2 regions of the Mesorhizobium sp. M4B.F.Ca.ET.143.01.1.1 genome follow, and region 2 is predicted to be linked to the other one. Evidence: riboswitches for the same ligand, from Rfam matches in the RefSeq annotation. Region 2 holds a riboswitch; the other holds the start of a gene.

Region 1 (5,475 bases), on a different contig from region 2:
CTGCGCCAGCATGTCGGAATAGCCGCCGGCATATTCGATCCAACGGCCGCCGCCATCCGGTGCGATCACGCTGGTGACGGTGCGGTCGAGGAAATCGCGATCGTGGCTGACCAGGATGACGGTGCCGGCGAAGCCGGCCACCAGTTCCTGCAGCAACTCCAGCGTCTCCATGTCGAGGTCGTTGGTCGGTTCGTCGAGCACCAGCAGGTTGGCCGGCCTGGCCAGCACGCGGGCGAGCAGCAGGCGCGCCCGCTCGCCGCCCGAAAGCTCGCGCACCGGCGTGCGCGCCTGCTCCGGCTTGAACAGGAAGTCCTTCATGTAGGAGACGACATGGCGCTGCTCGCCATTGACGAGAAGGTTCTCGCCGCGCCCGTCGGTGAGGTAATGCGCCAGCGTCTCCTGCGGATCGACGGCCTCGCGCTTCTGGTCGAGCGTGGCGATCTCGAGATTGACGCCGAGCCGCACGTTGCCGGCGTCCGGCGCCAGCTCGCCGGTCAGCATCTTCAGTAGCGTCGTCTTGCCGGCGCCGTTCGGCCCGACCAAGCCGACGCGGTCGCCGCGCTGGATGCGCGTGGAAAAACCCTTGACCACGGTGAGGTCGCCGAAGCTCTTTTCGATGCTCTTGGCCTCGATCACCAGCTTGCCGGACTCGGCGGCGTCGCTGGCCACCAGGGTGGCAGTGCCCTCGGCGCCGCGATGGCTGCGGAAACGCTGGCGCATGGTCTGCAACTCGCCGAGCCGTCGCATGTTGCGCTTGCGCCGCGCGGTCACGCCGTAGCGCAGCCAGTGCTCCTCGCGCACGATCTGGCGGCCGAGCTTGTGCTGCTCGCGCTCTTCCTCTTCCAGTACCTGGTCGCGCCACTCCTCGAAATGGCCAAAGCCCTTGTCCAGCCGCTTGGTCTGGCCGCGGTCGAGCCAGACGGTGGCGCGCGAAACGCGCTCGAGGAAGCGGCGGTCGTGCGAGATCAGGATCACCGCCGAGGAGGTGCGGGCAAGCTCCTCCTCCAGCCATTCGATCACCGACAGGTCGAGATGGTTGGTCGGCTCGTCCAGCAGCAGAATGTCGGGCTCCGGCGCCATGACGCGGGCAAGGGCGGCGCGGCGCGCCTCGCCGCCGGACAGGTCGTTCGGCCGCTCCTCGCCGGTGAGGCCGAGATGCTCCATCAGATAGGTGGCGCGGTAGGGATCGTCGGCCGGCCCGAGCCCCGCCTCGACATAGGCGCGCACATTGGCGAAGCCATCCATGTCGGGCATTTGCGGCAGGTAGCGCACCGTCGCCGAAGGCTGGCGGAACACCTCGCCGTCCTGCGGCTCGATCATGCCGGCGGCGATTTTGAGCAGCGTAGACTTGCCGGAGCCGTTGCGGCCGACCAGCGCGATCTTGTCCCCGGCGGATGCGCTGAGTGCCGCCCCGTCGAGCAGCGGCGTGCCGCCGAAGGTCAGTCTTATCCCGTCGAGATTGAGAAGAGGCGGGGCCATGTCAGCTTTCAGGAAGAGGATAGGGGTGAGCGAGCAGCAGCGCGCGGCCGTGGCCGAGAGCGATCTCAAGCCGCCCCTTGACCTCGTTGGATATAGTCAGCGACGAGCCGAACGCCACCTCGACCTGGTCGAGCGGCCATTTGGCGCCGGTGACGCTGAGGCCGGAAAGATCGGAAAAGCCGAGCACTGAAAACAGCGTGCCGTCGGCATAGTCGAAGCCGGCCTTGCCCGGCAGAAGGGGGATGCCCTCCTGCGCGCCGCTGGTCAAAAGCACGCTCATGCCGGCCTCGGCCAGGCGGACGGCGAGGGCCAGATGCAGGAAGGCGTGGTCGGCGCGCTTGCCGCCGAAGGCGCCGGCCAGCACCAGGCCGGTGGCGCCGCGCTCGAGCGCCGCGGCGATCGCCAGCTCGCCGTCCGTCTTGTCCTTCTCGGCCGGAAACACCTGGCGCGGCACGGCGGCCAGATCATGCGGCAAGTCCGCCGGCACGGAATCGAAATCGCCGACCCAGAGCTCGGGCGTCAGGCCCAGCATGCGGGCATGGCCGATGCCTCCATCGGCGGCGATGACGCGCGCGCCAGCAAGCTGGCTGTCGAGCCGCGGCGTGCGGACGAGGTCGCCGCCAAGCAGGATGGTGAATGTGCCCATGGGCGTCGCCCTTATCAGCCTCGCCGGCGAAACGGAAGCGGCGCCTGGGAAACCCGGCAAACTTCCGCTTGCGCGGTGCCGTAGCCGGGCCTATGTGTCGAAACGCTCTAACGGGGTGCCGGACGCGGGTTTTCGCGGGCCGGCTGAGAGGCAATCGCCAACCCGCTGAACCTGATCCGGTTTGTACCGGCGGAGGGATTAGACGTTTCGGAACATCCGACGCCTCAATTCCTTTCAACACCAACGAAGGAGGCGCCGATGCGCACGCTCTTATCCCACCTTGTTCTGGCCACCGGCCTGGTTTCGCTTCTCGCGGGCCCTGCGGCCGCGAAGGACAAGCTCACCGTCTACACCTATGAAAGCTTCACCGCCGAGTGGGGGCCAGGCCCGGCGGTGAAGAAGGAATTCGAGGCCGAATGCGGCTGCGACCTCGAATTCGTCTCGGTCGCCGACGGTGTGGCGTTGCTCAACCGCGTCAAGCTGGAAGGCGCGGCGACCAAGGCCGACATCGTGCTCGGCCTCGACACCAACCTGACAGCGGAAGCCAAGGCAAGCGGCCTGTTCGCGCCGCATGGCGGCGTGTCGGGCCTCAACGTCCCCGGCGACTGGAGCGACGACACGTTCGTGCCGTTCGACTACGGCTATTTCGCCGTCGTCTACGACACCGAAAAGCTGAAAGTCCCGCCGAAGAGCCTGAAGGAACTGGTCGAGGGCAGCGCCACCGACAAGATCGTCATCCAGGATCCGCGCACCTCGACGCCCGGCCTCGGCCTGCTGCTCTGGGTGAAGTCGGTCTATGGCGACAAGGCGCCGGAAGCCTGGGCCAAGCTCAAGCCCAAGGTGCTGACGGTGACGCCGGGCTGGAGCGAGGCCTACGGCCTGTTCACCAAGGGCGAAGCGCCGATGGTGCTGTCCTACACGACCTCGCCGGCCTATCACATGGTCGCGGAAAACACCGAGCGCTACCAGGCCGCGTCCTTCGAGGAGGGCGAATATCTGCAGATCGAGGTTGCCGGCATCACCACGACAGGGGCGAAGAATCCGCTGTCGGAAAAGTTCATCGCCTTCATGACCGGCCCGAAATTCCAGGATGTCATCCCCGAAACCAACTGGATGTTCCCGGCCGGCAAGACCGACAAGCCGCTCAATCCGGCCTTCGACAAACTGATCAAGCCGACCAAGACCTTGCTGTTCAGCGCCGAAGAGGTCGCCGCCAACCGCAAGGCCTGGGTGGACGAATGGCTGGCGGCGATGAGCAAGTAGGTTTTTCGATGCTTGCGCCAAGCCACCCCCCGCAAGGGGGGAGAGATCACACAATCTTCGGAAGGGAGCCTTTGCCGCTGAGGACAGGCGCCGGCTCGGATGACTTGGCATCCTTCCTCTCCCCCGTCGATCGGGGGAGAGGTGGCGAGCGAAGCTCGACGGAGTGGGGGTCGACCTTGGCGCGCATCAAGACGATGCTTGCACGCGATCCTCTTTCCTGTGTCCGCTGCGGCGGTTTCCAGGTGGTTCCCCCACTCCGTCGCCGCTTCGCGGCGCCACCTCTCCCCCCTCCGGAGGGAGAGGAAAGGAGCCTCCGCGGGGGAGATGGCCGGCAGGCCAGAGGGGGGCGCGAAGGAACGCGGCTTTCGCTAAGTTCCGCCAAGGTGCAGCGTGCGGCTCGCGCCTCGCTCTGACCCCCGCATTACCGCCGGCATCGCCGCGCTAGGCGCCATCGCCTTGCTGATCGGCGGGGCCTTTGCCGGCCTTGTCCTCGAAGGCGCGCATGATTTCTCCGGCGCCGCCTCGGCCTTCGATCCCTATCTGCTGCGCGTCGTGCGCTTCACGCTGTGGCAGGCGCTGTTGTCGACGCTGCTTTCCGTCGTGCCGGCGTTGTTCGTCGCACGCGCGCTTTCCCGGCATCCGCGATTTCGCGGGCGCGGCCTGATCCTGCAGCTCTTCGCCCTGCCGCTGGCGCTGCCGGCGATCGTTGCGGCGCTCGGCATTCTGGCACTCTATGGCAGCGCCGGCTATTTCGCCGGCCTGCTCGGCGGCCGGGATTGGCCGGGCATCTACGGACTGTCCGGCATCCTCGTCGCCCATGTCTTCTTCAACCTGCCCCTGGCCACGCGCCTGTTCCTCGAGGCGCTGGGCACTGTGCCGGCCAATCACTGGCGGTTGGCAAGCCAGCTCGGCATGGGCGTCCGGCCCGCCTTCCGGCTGATCGAGTGGCCGGCGCTGCGGGCGGCGCTGCCCGGCGTCGCCGGGCTGGTGTTCATGCTGTGCATCACCTCCTTCACCATCGTGCTGACGCTCGGCGGCGGGCCGGCCGCCACGACGCTGGAGGTCGCCATCTACCAGGCGCTGCGCTTCGATTTCGATCCGGCGCGGGCGGTGACGCTGACGCTGCTGCAGATCGCGCTGACCTTCGCCGTGGTGCTGGCGCTGACGCGGCTCGGCGCCAACACGGCCGGCGACGCCAACCTGCCGGTGGCGGCGCGCCGCTACCTTTCGGCGAGCCCGGCGGAAACCTTGCTGAACGCGGCCCTGATCGTGCTCGCCCTGCTGTTCGTGGCCGGCCCGATAGCGGCGACGGTCGCGGCAGGCCTCGGCGCCGACCTCGGCCGGCTGGCCGGCGAGGGCGCGGTGCGGCAGGCGACGCTGACCAGCGTGGTGCTGGCCTTCCTGTCGGCGTCGCTCGCGGTGACGATGTCGCTGGCGCTGATCGCGGCGCGCCGGGCGCTGGCCCTGAAACGCCGTTCCGGCCGCAATACATTGCTGGAACATGCAGCGGATACCGGCGCCGGCTTCGTCCTCGTCGTGCCGCCCATCGTCGTCGGCGCCGGCTGGTTCCTGCTCTTGCGCACAGTCAGCGACGTCTTTGCCATTGCCCCGCTGATGGTCGTCGCCGTCAACGCGGTGATGGCGATGCCCTTCGCCATCCGCGCGATCCGCCCTGCCTATGACGCGGCAAGCGAGCGCCACGAGCGGCTCTGCCTGCTGCTCGGCATATTCGGCTGGAACCGGCTCAGCCTGATCGACTGGCCGTCGCTCAGGCGGCCGCTCGCCACCGGCTTCGCCTTCGCCATGGCGCTGTCGCTCGGCGATCTCGGCGTCATCGCGCTGTTCGGCAGCGATTCCGTGCAGACCTTGCCCTATCTTCTCTTGGCGCGCATGGGCAGCTATCGCACCGCCGACGCCGCCGGCCTCGCGCTTTTGCTCGGCCTCGTCTGCCTGGCGCTGGTGCTTGCCGCCGACCGGCTCGGGCGCGGGGAGAGATCATGATGCCGGCGAACGAAAGCAAGGCGAAAGGGGCGACGGTTCGGCTGGAGGACGTGTCATTCGACTATGGCGAAGCGCCGTTCCGTTTC
Region 2 (6,391 bases):
CGCCGTTCCGAGAAGCAGACGAGAGGGAAGCGTCGTCCCGAAAAGCTCCAGCATCGCTAGCCTCCCTGCATGGGCGAGAGGATTTCGATCCGGTCGCCGTCGCTCAAATGGAATTCCGCCCGATGGGCTTTGTGCACGAGGTCGCTGTTGACGGCCGTTGCCAGCCAATCGCCCTCATAGTCGAGCGCCGCAAGCAGCGCCGCCAGGGTTGTCGCCGTGATCTCGAGCGCTTCGCCGTTCACGATCAGTTTCATGTGTAGACTCCACAGGTTCGTGCTGCCTGAAGACAATTTCGGCTGCTTGCCGTGCCATGGCAGGCGCCAGAAGAAAGCCATGACGATAGAGGCCGTTGATCCTGACGGTGTCGCCGCTGGTTTCGACGCGCGGCAGGTTGTCTGGAAAGGCCGGGCGAACGCCGACGCCGGTCTCAAGGACCTCCGCCTCGCCAAAGGCCGGATGGAGCGCGCAGGCAGCGCTGAGCAACTCCATGATCGAACGGGCCGTGATCGATCCCCCGGACTGGCTTTCGATCATCGTCGCACCGATCATGAAACGGTGGTCGGCGCGCGGCACGATGTAGAGCGGAAAGCGCGGATGAAGCAGCCGGACCGGCCGCGACAGCGAGACGTCGGGCGCACGCAGGATCAGCATCTCGCCGCGCACGCCGCGCAGCCTGTCGTCGACAGCGGCCATTCCCGTGCAGTCGATCCGGCGATCGAAACCGCACACCTGCCTGATATCGGCGCCGAAGTGGAATGCGGCGCCCATGGCCGCGAGCCGGTCATGAAGTTTCGCCATCGCCTGGCGCGGGTCGAGGTGGGCCTCGTCGGGGAAGAGCAGCCCACGACGGAAGCGGCCGGCAAGGTCGGGCTCGAGGCGCGCGACTTGGTCTTCATCGACACGCCGGTGACCCGTCGTGCGGCTGGCGAAGCGGTCGAGCTCGCCCGCATCGCGCGGCGCGGCCACGACCAGCGTTCCGGCCCGCGTCACCTGGCCGGGCGTCGCCGCATCCCACCAGTCGGCGGCGTCGCGTCCGAGATCGAGCACCGGCTGCTCGGCGCTTTCACGCTCGCACCAGGGCGCCAGCATGCCGCCGGCGAACCACGACGCATTGCCGCCAAGGCCGGGCCTTGTCTCCGCAACCGTCACAGTCGCGCCGCGGATGGCGAGCTCGAAGGCGGCGGTGAGGCCGGCGACGCCGGCCCCATTGACCAGCACCTTCATGACGGCTCACGCCCCTGTGGTATGAGCGGTGCGCCGATCTCGTCCGCCGGCACATAGAGATCGCCGCCCTCACGGTATTTCAGCGCCATCGCCGCCATGCCTTCTTTCTGTGCCTCGGCCCGGATGTCGTGGGAAATGCGCATGGAGCAGAATTTCGGCCCGCACATCGAGCAGAAATGCGCCAGCTTGTGCGCCTCCTTGGGCAAGGTCTCGTCGTGGAACGAGCGCGCCGTTTCGGGGTCGAGCGACAGGTTGAACTGGTCTTCCCAGCGGAACTCGAACCGCGCGCGGGAAAGAGCATCGTCCCTGACCTTCGCCGCAGGGTGGCCCTTGGCGAGATCCGCGGCGTGTGCGGCGATCTTATAGGTGATCACGCCGGTCTTGACGTCATTACGGTCGGGCAGGCCGAGATGCTCCTTCGGCGTGACGTAGCAGAGCATTGCCGTGCCGAACCAGCCGATCATGGCAGCACCTATGCCGGAGGTGATGTGATCGTAGCCCGGCGCGATGTCCGTGGTGAGCGGCCCCAGCGTATAGAACGGCGCCTCGCCGCAGACGGCGAGCTGCTTGTCCATGTTCTGCTTGATCTTGTGCATCGGCACATGACCGGGCCCCTCGATCATCACCTGGCAGTCCTTGGCCCAGGCGATCTGAGTCAGTTCGCCTAGCGTTTCCAGCTCGGCGAACTGCGCGGCGTCGTTGGCGTCGGCGATCGAGCCCGGACGAAGGCCGTCGCCTAGTGAGAACGACACGTCGTAGGCACGGCAGATGTGGCAGATCTCGGCGAAGTGTTCGTAGAGGAAGCTCTCCCGGTGATGGTGCAGGCACCATTTGGCCATGATCGAGCCACCGCGCGAGACGATCCCGGTCACCCGGTCGACGGTCAGCGGGATATAGTGCAGCCGCACGCCGGCGTGGATGGTGAAATAGTCTACGCCCTGCTCGGCCTGCTCGATCAGCGTGTCGCGGTACACCTCCCAGGTCAGGTCCTCGGCGATGCCGCCCACCTTTTCCAGCGCCTGGTAAAGCGGCACCGTGCCGATCGGCACAGGCGCATTGCGCACGATCCATTCGCGAATGTTGTGGATGTTGCGGCCCGTCGACAGGTCCATCACCGTGTCGGCGCCCCAGCGGATCGCCCACACCATCTTCTCGACCTCTTCGGCCATCGACGAGGTGACGGCGGAGTTGCCGATATTGGCGTTGATCTTGACCAGGAAATTGCGCCCGATGATCATCGGCTCGCTCTCGGGATGATTGATGTTGGCGGGAATGATCGCCCGTCCGCGCGCCACCTCGTCGCGCACGAATTCCGGCGTCACGAAGTCGGGGATTGCCGCGCCGAAGGCTTCTCCGTCGCGCTCGAGCTTGCCGCGCAGGGCCTCGCGGCCCAGATTCTCGCGGATCGCGACGAACTCCATCTCGGGCGTGATGATGCCGGCGCGCGCATAGGCAAGCTGGGTCACCGCCTTGCCGGCTTTCGCCCGCAGCGGGCGATTGCGGATCGGAAATTCCGGCGTCAGGCGCTCGCCTGTCGCGAACCCGTTGTCTTCCGGCCGTACATGGCGGCCGTCATAGGCTTCGACATCGCCGCGTGCTGTAACCCATTCGTGGCGAAGCCGGGCAAGGCCCTTTTCGATGTTGGTTTCGACAGCCGGGTCGGTATAGGCGCCGGATGGATCGTAAACGGTAACGGGCGGCTCGCCGGCCGTCGGATGGACAGAGATCTCGCGCATCGGCACTTTGATCTGGGGGTGGAGGCTGCCTTGCTTGTGGATCTTGCGCGAGGCGGGCAACGGCCCCATCGACACGGTGGGGGTAAGGGCATTCATCTTGAGGCTCCTTTGCTCATGCATTGGAGACCCAGTTCTGTGCCGGAAGGATGAAAAGACGCTTTGGTCGCCCTGCCGAAACAGGACCTCGGGCATAGACTCCCGCAAAGCGCTTGCACCGTCCCTACGCCAGTATGAACTGGATCAGGTTCAACGGGTCACTGCGCCGCGAAAGCCAGCAGTATCTCAGCCCCTTGCCGGGACTCCCCTGGTGATTGCCTCAGGTTGGACGGGCCGGCGCCGCTTTGTCAAGCCGTGTTCGGCCGGCGCGGCGGCGGGAGAGACTTGCCCTTGTGGACGGGAGGTCGGCGAAACTCAGGCGAAAGCCCAGACGTCCTCGGCCTGGAAGCCGACCTGGTAGCCAGCGGTCTTCAGCTTGACCACCACCTGGCCGATCTCGGCCGCCGGCAGCGCGCCGACTTCGATCTTGATCATGCCGGGACGGTAGCGCTTGAGGTCGAGCTGCTCGAACACCATCCAGTCGGCGCCCTCGCAATCGACGAGGAAGGCGTCGATATAGGCAATGCCGTTGCGGTCGAGCAGCGTCTGCAGTGTCTCCGACGGCACCTCGATGTCCTTGAGGTGCGGCGCGAACTTGTTGAAGTTGGCGTCCGCCTCGCCCCAGGCGTTCTTGCCCGACATCAGATTGGTGTCGGTTACCGACGAGCAGCCGATGAACTCGATCGGCAGCGTGCCGTCTTCGAGCGCGGCGGCGTCAAATGTATGAACGGTGATCGTCCCCCTGGTCCGCGTCACCGCCACAGGCTCGATGATGAAGCGCCCGGTATCGGGATAGTTGGCGCGCAGGCGCTTCTGATTGTAGGGGATCGGTTCGACCAGCATCGCCCGCGCCCGCGCAATGCGGTGCAGCCAGGGCGTCACGTCGTCGAACAGCGCGCCGTCGCAGGCGCCGACATTGACCATCTGGAACGGCCTGCCGCCGAAGCGTGCCTTCAGCGCCGCCCGGGCGAGGAATTTCGTGCCGCGCAGCGCCGGCCCGCGATCGAGCAGCCCGGCCGGAAGGCCGAACGAGAGCGCGATGCGCGCCAGGTTGGAAGCGGAACTCATTGCGGGTCTCCGGGCTTGTCTCCGCCAACGACGTGCGGCGCGACGCGACGCTGGCCGGCCGAGGCCCATAGCGCCATCAGCGGGCAAGCAAGCAGCAGGAAGGGCGGCAGCAGGTTGGGGAAATAGATGCGTGTGTCGTGGATCGGGAACACCGTGAACTTGGCCAGAACGCCGAGCACCAGCGCCGCAAGCAGGATACCGGCGCGACGATCGAGGCGGAAACCGGCGCGGCCAAGCGCGTACCATCCGGCCAGCGCTAGCACCGAGACGCCCACCCAACTGTTGGCGTTGATCGCACGCAGCAGCGAGGCGGCGAAGGCCTTGAGGTAGGCCGCGAGCGAGAATGGCGGCTCGAAGCCGTCCATATTGTAGTGCTGCTCGATCGTGGAGAACCACAGATGCGGCCACCAGCCAGGGTGCTGGGCCCAGTGCGAAATGGCGAAATAGGCAATGAAGGAGGCGGCAAAGCCCGCCAGCGCGCCCCAGGCCCTTTGCCGGAAGATGATGAGCAGCATGGCGAAGATGGCCAGGAAGACGATGTTGTCCGGCCGCGCCATGAAGGCGAGGAACAGCAGGATCGCGGTCGCCGCCTCGCGTTTGCGCACATAGGCGAACAGGCCGCCGAGGAACAGTGCGGAGCACATCAGGTCCGGCGTCGACGCGCGCGCCGCGTCGCCGAAATCGGCCATGATCAGCACCGCGCCGACTATCGGAGCCAAGGCCAGCGCGCCTTCCGAACGCAGCCAGATGAGCGTGATGCCGCCGAACAGCAGCACCGAGACCACGGAGACCAGCCGCATAGCCTCGACCGGCGACACGACATGGCTGAGGCCGGACAGGATCTCGGCATAGAGGAACTTGATCCGGTACATGCCGAGCAGCGAATGGAAGTCGGCGGCATTTTCCGCCATATGGCTGCGGTAGCCGCCGCCATCGTCGGTCAGCGTCTTGTAGTCGGCGGCCGAGACGCCCGCCTTAACCGTGCTGTAGGCATAGTCGTGCAGGACCTGCGGATCGGGATAGGTGCCTTCCTCGGCGACCGCCAGATAGGGCAGCATATCCCAGTTGGCGTCGGGCATGATCCAGGCCGTTGCCGCCGTCAAAAGGATGTAGAGCGAGAAAGCCGCCGCGCCGATGGGTGCCGCCAGCCGCGCATAGGTCCCCTCGCCCCAGGCGAGACCAGCCCCGGCGAACCGGTCGAGCGGATTGGTCGGGACAGTCGGCGGCCTGGTCAGCATCGTTCTGCTCAGCGCCCTCTACTTGCCGACCTGGCTTTTGACGAAATCCTTCACGATCGCCACGATGCCGCGCGACAGAAGGTTGTCGAAGGCATCGACGAAGCGGTCGACATGCTCGCGCTGGCAGATCAGCGGCGGCTCCAGCCGGATGACGTTGCGATTGTATTCGGTGAAGGCCACGAGCACGTCGTAGTCGCGCAACAACAGCGAGCCGACGAAGCCGGACAGCGAGCCCTTCAGCTTGTCGTCGAGCACGCTGACGATTGGCCTCAGCACCATCGGCAAGGTCTGCGAGAAATCGTGGAACTCGAGCCCGATCATAAAACCCCTGCCGCGCACGTCCTTGATGATCTTCGGATACTTCTCCTTGAGCGCCTGCAGCCGCTGCAGAAGGTAGTCGCCCGTCGCGGCCGCATTGTCGATCAGGCCTTCGTCGTAGAGCACGTTGAGCCCCTCGATCGCGGTGACGCAGGCTTCGCCCATGCCGCCGAAAGTCGCCATGGCATGGATCATCGCCGTCTTCGGCGTGCCATAGGCCTTCATGTATACGTCGCGCCTGGCGATCATGGCGCCGACCGCCGCCTTGCCGGCGCCGAGCGATTTCGCCAGCGCCGTCACATCCGGCACGACACCGTAGTGCTCGAAAGCGTAGAAGCGGCCGGAACGGCCATAGCCGCACTGCACCTCGTCGGCGACCCACAGCACGCCGTACTGGTCGCAAAGCGCGCGCAGCTTCTGCCAGTATTCGGCAGGCGCCTGGATGATGCCGCCGCCGCCCTGGATGGTTTCGAGCACGATGACGCCGATCTCGGGATCGCTCCTGAACAGGCGCTCGACCGCATCGATGTCGGCGAAGGGCACCCGCACGACATTGTCCGCCACCTTGAAGTCGGCGCGGTAGAGCGAACCGTCGGTGATCGCCAGCACGCCCTTGGTCTTGCCGTGGAATGAATTCTCCGCATAGACGACCTTCGGCCGCTTCGGGCCGGCGGCGCGCTCGGCAAGCTTCACAGCCGCTTCCATGGCTTC

The links. A riboswitch is a leader RNA that binds a small molecule or an ion and turns the genes downstream of it on or off. The one in region 2 is predicted to bind thiamine pyrophosphate.
Region 1: linked by a shared signal. The riboswitch ahead of thiB (thiamine ABC transporter substrate binding subunit) and the one ahead of thiC (phosphomethylpyrimidine synthase ThiC) in region 2 are both predicted to bind thiamine pyrophosphate.

The regions. Positions count from the first base shown of each region.
Region 1 covers NZ_SRSR01000005.1:327,121-332,595, reverse strand. Annotated here, with positions in the region: gene EN786_RS15220 (ABC-F family ATP-binding cassette domain-containing protein) at 1-1,479, opposite strand, end outside; gene EN786_RS15215 (thiamine diphosphokinase) at 1,481-2,125, opposite strand; TPP riboswitch at 2,227-2,340, shown strand; gene thiB (thiamine ABC transporter substrate binding subunit) at 2,384-3,388, shown strand; gene thiP (thiamine/thiamine pyrophosphate ABC transporter permease) at 3,779-5,389, shown strand; gene thiQ (thiamine ABC transporter ATP-binding protein) at 5,389-5,475, shown strand, end outside.
Region 2 covers NZ_SRSR01000003.1:632,402-638,792, reverse strand. Annotated here, with positions in the region: gene EN786_RS10390 (thiazole synthase) at 1-54, opposite strand, end outside; gene thiS (sulfur carrier protein ThiS) at 57-254, opposite strand; gene thiO (glycine oxidase ThiO) at 175-1,224, opposite strand; gene thiC (phosphomethylpyrimidine synthase ThiC) at 1,221-3,056, opposite strand; TPP riboswitch at 3,160-3,276, opposite strand; gene EN786_RS10370 (FkbM family methyltransferase) at 3,372-4,124, opposite strand; gene EN786_RS10365 (DUF2029 domain-containing protein) at 4,121-5,362, opposite strand; gene EN786_RS10360 (aspartate aminotransferase family protein) at 5,381-6,391, opposite strand, start outside.